3 regions of the Citrobacter sp. GW821-FHT02E08 genome follow, and region 3 is predicted to be linked to each of the others. Evidence: predicted binding sites of a transcription regulator. Region 3 holds the regulator's gene; each other region holds the start of a gene.
The links. The regulator CRP, encoded in region 3, controls carbon source genes, mostly activating them, when cyclic AMP is high. The targets are predictions, from matches to a motif close to ATGTGANNNNNNTCACAT.
Positions count from the first base shown of each region.

Region 1 (2,273 bases), on a different contig from region 3:
AGCAACGTTTTTGCCAGCAACCAACCGATCACAGCGGGCGCGACCAATCGCATATTAGACCACGCAAGACGCATGCTGTTGCGCATTGCAGCAAAAACACCCATTTTGTCCTGAACCAGCATGACTGGCGCAAGTGCGAGGAGGATGGCCATGAGAATACCAGGAACCACCACCAGCATAATGCCAATCTGCACCAGCAGCGTCGTCAGGAAAATCAGAATAAACAGCTTAGGCAAAACAGGGGCGCTGGCGCCAATGGCGCGTAATGCACTTACCCGATGACCGGCCGAAATCAATTGAATCATCAGCATGACGCCGCCTGCCAGAATGGCATTGCCAATGAGACCTGAAAACGTCGAGGCTGCAGAAGCACGTAACAAGATTTGCTGCTGTTCCGGCGTCATGTTTTGCACCAGGTCGAACAATCCAACGCTACCCGCCAGATGGTCGCCTTCGCTGAGTTGTGCAATTTGCGCGTCGCTGGGGGAAAAGGCATGACCTAAAACCACCGTGATAAACGCGCACAGCAACGATACCAGTAAGATGGTAACAAATTGATTACGGAAAAAATTCCCCGTGTCACGGTATACGGACTTCGCCGTGATAGACATGCACTCTCCTTGAGTTCTGCAGGTGTTAATTAGCGGGCAATTGTACCCTGGATAACCCGTGAGTGGCAGCATCAAGGCTTGTATGGAAAAGCATATCTTTGTAAAGCGGAGGTAATCCGTATCGGGCGCGGGCGCGGTTACAGGCTTCGTTGACCTCGCCATCTTCCCCTGACATGGCAAATTCCCGGCAGGCGGAGGGGCGGTTTTCATAGATCGTACAGCTGACATTTTCGCCGGGAGAACCGGAAAGCGCCACGCAGCGGGACTGTTTTTGGTTGGTGCCCGCCATACAACGTAGAAAGGGACTCACCGGTTCCGTCAGATGAACCGGGACAGGGCCGCCAGCATCACTGGCTTCCGCCCAATAAAAAGAGACACGAAAAAACGCACAACAGGCACCGCACGTCATGCACGGGTTGAGATCGCTCATGATTTCACCTGCAACAAGATAACGCATCAATTCAATTGTGAGAAAGCTAAATTAGCGCCCAGTTTCAGGAAGGGCAAGAGGGAAGCATCTGAATATTTTCAGTTCGAAAATATATCGAATTTGATCTGTATCAGTTTAACTAGGATTTTGAATGCAAGTTCTAAATTAATCCAGATCAATAAATGTTAAATTACAAGATGTAATGTGATCTGTGTTAGATCACTTTTTACTCCATTGTAGGTATATTCGTCACGCTTTTATAACCATAACGATGGAGCGGACATGAAAAAATTAACAGTGGCGGCGTTGGCAGTAAGTACTCTTCTCTCTGGCGGGGTTTATGCGCATGAAGCGGGCGAGTTCTTCATTCGTGCAGGTTCGGCAACCGTTCGCCCGACCGAAGGGGCGGGTGGTACGTTAGGCAGCCTGGGCGGATTTGATGTTAGCAACAATACGCAACTTGGCCTGACATTCACCTATATGGCAACGGACAATATCGGTATCGAACTGCTGGGCGCGACGCCGTTCCGTCATAAGATTGGAACCTCATCAACCGGTGATATCGCTACCGTTCACCATTTGCCGCCGACGCTGATGGCGCAATGGTACTTTGGTGATTCCAGCAGCAAACTGCGTCCGTACGTTGGAGCCGGTATTAACTACACCACCTTCTTTGACACGGGCTTTAACGACAAAGGAAAAGAGACTGGATTGTCTGACCTGAGCCTGAAAGACTCCTGGGGCGCAGCAGGGCAAGTGGGTATGGATTACCTGATCGACCGTGACTGGCTGATCAACATGTCGGTTTGGTATATGGATATCGACACGACCGCGAACTATAAACTTGGCGGCGCTCAGCAGCATGACAGCGTTCGCCTCGATCCGTGGGTGTTTATGTTCTCTGCGGGTTATCGCTTCTAAAATCCTCATCGCTATCGAAAAAGGCTGGTTGCATTGCTACCGGCTTTTTTTTCGTCTCTTGCAACGGCTATTTTTATTTTTCCCCTCGCTTAACTCTCTGAAATGCTAACATTAGTAAAATTATCGCCGTCTCTGGCAAGCAGATTTCAGGGATGCTATGCAACAACATAAACGGGCGACCGGTTTTGCAGTACTGTTAATGATCTGGGTGGACGCGTGAAGATTGTGCAGGACGGGCTGAGAAACCGGCAGGCATTGTTCATATCAGGGCTTATCACCTTGCTTTTTACCTCACTGTTCATTTTTGTGAT
Region 1 is NZ_JBWKVL010000014.1:68,220-70,492, reverse strand. It holds gene AC07UY_RS17080 (YciC family protein) at 1-611, opposite strand, end outside; gene AC07UY_RS17075 (YkgJ family cysteine cluster protein) at 637-1,041, opposite strand; gene ompW (outer membrane protein OmpW) at 1,324-1,962, shown strand; gene AC07UY_RS17065 (GGDEF domain-containing protein) at 2,179-2,273, shown strand, end outside.
Region 1: a site for CRP is predicted at 1,160-1,177, ahead of ompW (outer membrane protein OmpW). Genes of this name have one in related genera too.

Region 2 (2,273 bases), on a different contig from region 3:
ATCCAGCGTCAGGATGTCGCTGATCCCGGAGTGATACCACGCATGGTGCGGCGCGACGGTTTGCAGATGGGTGATGGGATCCGGTTCGTCGCCATAGGGCAGACGCGCGCCCGGCGTGGTGCCGATATCTGAACTGATGCCTGATTGCGCATGCAGCATCGCTCTTTGCTTCCAGCCGTGTTTCACCGGTGTACTTTCGACAAACCCAGCCAGTTGCTCACTGATGCGATAACCCAGCGCGTTCGCGGCCTCATCTTTCCCATACCGCGCTTTCAACCCTGCTTTTTCACACAGCAGATTGACGGCTTCCGCCAGACCATACATACCAAACATGGGCACAAAACGTTGTGGATCGATCAACCCTTCCTGCACGAGGAAGCTATTCTCAAAGAAATGTGATTTTTCGTAGAGGAAGTCACAGCGGGCATCAATGATGGAAATTTGTTGCTGACAGTAGTGCGGTAGCGTGCGCGTAAAGAAGTCATCGACAGAAGTACTGCGCTCTGCAACGGCTTTCAGGTTAAGCCTGACCAGTGTGCTGCCGCCCCCCGCAAGGGGTAAAGAGTTATAACAGCTGACGACGCCATAACCGCCTTTTGTGAAAATTTTATCATTTTCGGGGCCGTTGGAAATATGAGGTTTGCTGCATTCACAAATATTTTTTGCAACCTCAAGCAGCAAATCATCCGGAGTGATTTGCGGATCATAAATAAACGTCAGGTTAGGTGCTACCTGCTTTAACTCTGCATCTGCGCGTAAAATCGCACGTGTGACAGGGGTATCGGCAGGGCCAATATTGGCATGCATAAACGCATCAGGGAGGGTTCTGTCGAGATAGCGCCAGAAACGTTTTATTCGAATGTCGATCTCTTCTTGTGTTAGAATTCTAACATATGGTTGCAGCAGCGTATCAAGCTGACCAAGGAAGACCGGCATCGATGTTACCGAGGGCACATGGTGGTACAGAATGGTGAGCAAGGATAATGCGTCATCTAAATCCTGCGCCCCTTCCAGCTCCAGCCACTGTGAACCGTTAGCCAGAAAACGCGCATAATCAGGCAATACATAGCGGGGTTTGAAGGGGGCATGTCCTTCAAACATATCGCAAATAACGCCGTCATCCAGCGCCTGGCGGGCATCCGCGGGGAGCGCCGGATAAGGCAAGTTGTTCTCGGCCTCCAGCGCCAGGAAATGGCGTTTTTGTTCAGGGCTGAGCACCGGGCTGGCCACGATGTGTTGGCAACGTTGTTGCAGGGCGGTTTCGCTTGAAACAGGCATCTTCGTTTCCTTTTTGTACCGAAGGTTTAGCGCCATTGTAGAAAGTTACGCCACGATGGCTTTTGATCCTGATGCGCCTGTCGCATTCTCGTGGGGCCTGAAAAGGTCATTTATTTGAAGTTGATCTCATTAGAGTAATGCAAATTTGTACGTAGTTTTCATTAACTGTGATGTATATCGAAGTGTAATGGCGGATGAATGTTAGAATACTAACAAACCCGCAAGGTGAAATTTTATACGGCGATGCCGTTGGAGAATCAAATGACCGATTTAAAAGCAAGCAGCCTGCGCGCGCTGAAACTGATGGACCTGACCACCCTGAACGACGACGACACCAATGAAAAAGTGATCGCGCTGTGTCATCAGGCGAAAACCCCGGTCGGTAACACGGCTGCTATCTGCATCTACCCGCGTTTTATTCCTATTGCGCGTAAAACCCTTAATGCGCAGGGCACGCCGGATATCCGTATCGCGACAGTGACTAACTTCCCACACGGTAACGACGACATCGACATCGCGCTGGCGGAAACCCGTGCGGCAATCGCCTACGGTGCGGATGAAGTGGACGTGGTGTTCCCGTACCGCGCGCTGATCGCGGGCAATGAGCAGGTCGGTTTTGATCTGGTTAAAGCCTGTAAAGATGCCTGCGCGGCGGCTAACGTTTTGCTGAAAGTGATCATCGAAACCGGTGAACTGAAAGAAGAAGCGTTGATCCGTAAAGCGTCTGAAATCTCCATCAACGCGGGTGCAGATTTCATCAAAACCTCTACCGGTAAAGTGCCGGTAAACGCGACGCCGGAAAGCGCGCGCATCATGATGGAAGTCATTCGTGATATGGGCGTTGCCAAAACGGTTGGCTTCAAACCGGCAGGTGGCGTACGTACGGCTGAAGACGCGCAGCAGTTCCTGGCGATTGCCGACGAACTGTTTGGCGCTGACTGGGCTGACTCTCGTCACTACCGTTTCGGCGCATCCAGCCTGCTGGCGAGCCTGCT
Region 2 is NZ_JBWKVL010000005.1:239,738-242,010, reverse strand. It holds gene AC07UY_RS09530 (YjjI family glycine radical enzyme) at 1-1,278, opposite strand, end outside; gene deoC (deoxyribose-phosphate aldolase) at 1,540-2,273, shown strand, end outside.
Region 2: a site for CRP is predicted at 1,391-1,408, ahead of deoC (deoxyribose-phosphate aldolase). Genes of this name have one in related genera too.

Region 3 (2,273 bases):
TTCCAGCGTGTACCCACGGTAGACACCTCGAATCCCTTTGCGGCAAAAGGCATCCCGTCATTAGACGAGAGCTTTGTCGTTATTCATTTTCGTAATCTGGAAGGGATCGATTTTCCCTGGTTGCTGGCGATGCTTCAGGGTTCATTTATTTCTCATATCAATACATTAGTCGTGCCGGGCGGCAAAATGGGACTGGCGATGGAGTTGATTATGCTGCCGCTGGTTCAGCGACTGATGGAAGGCAAAAAAATCGAATAATGCGCAGCGTTGCCGGATAAGCGTCACGCCCTCCGGCAACCTGAGATCACGCGGCAATCACTTCGTATGAGTGCGTGATATTCACTGCTTTTTCCAGCATCAACGCAACAGAACAATATTTTTCTGCAGAAAGATCAACAGCGCGCGAAACGGCGGCGTCTTTCAGATCATTGCCAGTCACAATGAAATGCAGATTGATATGGGTGAACAGGCGCGGCGCCTCTTCACGACGCTCGGAAGTGAGCTTCACTTCGCAGTTGGTCACATCCTGGCGTCCCTTTTGCAGAATAGACACCACATCAATCGCACTGCAGCCACCCGCGGCCATTAACACCATTTCCATCGGACTCGGCGCTTTATCACCGGAGTTACCATCCATCAAAATTTGGTGGCCGGAAGCAGACTCTCCCAGGAAGGTTAGCCCTTCGACCCATTTCACACGCGCTTGCATATTTCGTAACTCCAATGTTTCAATTTTCCTGACAGATTACGCGGACATAACAAATCTCGCAATGGAAGGCGACCTGCATCATGCTGAAGCGAGACACCAGGAGACACACGGCGAAAGCTATGCTAAAACAGTCAGGATGCTACAGTAATACATTGACGTACTGCATGTATGCAGAGGACATCACATTACAGGCTGCAGTACATTTTTAGCAGCCCCCTTCCCTGGCAGCGGGAAGCATATTTTGGCAACCCCAGAGACAGCGTCGTTTTCTGGCTCTGGAGACAGCTTATAACAGAGGATAACCGCGCATGGTGCTTGGCAAACCGCAAACAGACCCGACTCTCGAATGGTTCTTGTCTCATTGCCACATTCATAAGTACCCGTCGAAGAGCACGCTGATTCACCAGGGTGAAAAAGCAGAAACGTTGTACTACATCGTTAAAGGCTCAGTGGCAGTGCTGATTAAAGACGAAGAAGGGAAAGAGATGATCCTTTCTTATCTGAATCAGGGCGATTTCATTGGCGAATTGGGCCTGTTTGAAGAAGGCCAGGAACGCAGTGCATGGGTACGTGCAAAAACGGCCTGTGAAGTCGCTGAAATCTCCTACAAAAAATTTCGCCAACTGATCCAGGTGAACCCGGATATTCTGATGCGCCTGTCTTCCCAGATGGCTCGTCGCCTGCAAGTTACGTCCGAAAAAGTCGGCAACCTTGCCTTCCTCGACGTAACTGGTCGTATCGCTCAGACTCTGCTGAACCTGGCGAAACAACCCGATGCGATGACTCACCCGGACGGCATGCAAATCAAAATCACCCGTCAGGAGATCGGTCAGATCGTTGGCTGTTCTCGCGAAACCGTTGGTCGTATTCTGAAAATGCTGGAAGATCAGAACCTGATCTCCGCGCACGGTAAGACCATCGTCGTCTACGGCACTCGTTAACCCCGTCGAAATGGCGTATTACCCTGTAATGCGCCATTTTTGTTGGCACCGATGTGGCGAAGACTGATTTATCACCCTGAAATCAACTACGCACTGCGGCAAACGCTGGTGCTGTGTTTGCCTGTGGCGATCGGCCTTATCATTGGCCAGTTGCATCTGGGATTGCTCTTTTCTCTCGTTCCCGCCTGCTGCAACATTGCCGGGCTTGATACCCCCCACAAACGCTTTTTCAAACGCTTAGTCATTGGCGCATCGCTGTTTGCCGGATGCAGCCTGGCAATGCAACTGCTGCTCGCGCAAGCAATACCGCTGCCGCTGATTCTGACGGGTTTAACGCTGATTCTTGGCGTGACGGCGGAACTCAGCGCCTTGCATGCCCGACTCCTGCCTGCCTCGCTTATCGCCGCTATTTTCACGCTAAGCCTGGCTGGTAACATGCCCGTCTGGGAGCCGTTGCTGATCTATGCCCTGGGCACCCTGTGGTACGGGCTTTTTAACTGGTTTTGGTTCTGGCTCTGGCGTGAACAACCGCTACGCGAGTCACTCAGTTTGTTGTACCGCGAGCTGGCCGACTACTGCGAAGCCAAATACAGTCTGCTCACCCAGCACGCGGATCCTGAAAA
Region 3 is NZ_JBWKVL010000003.1:392,915-395,187, reverse strand. It holds gene AC07UY_RS06175 (phosphoribulokinase) at 1-258, shown strand, start outside; gene AC07UY_RS06170 (OsmC family protein) at 305-709, opposite strand; gene crp (cAMP-activated global transcriptional regulator CRP) at 1,018-1,650, shown strand; gene AC07UY_RS06160 (YccS/YhfK family putative transporter) at 1,702-2,273, shown strand, end outside.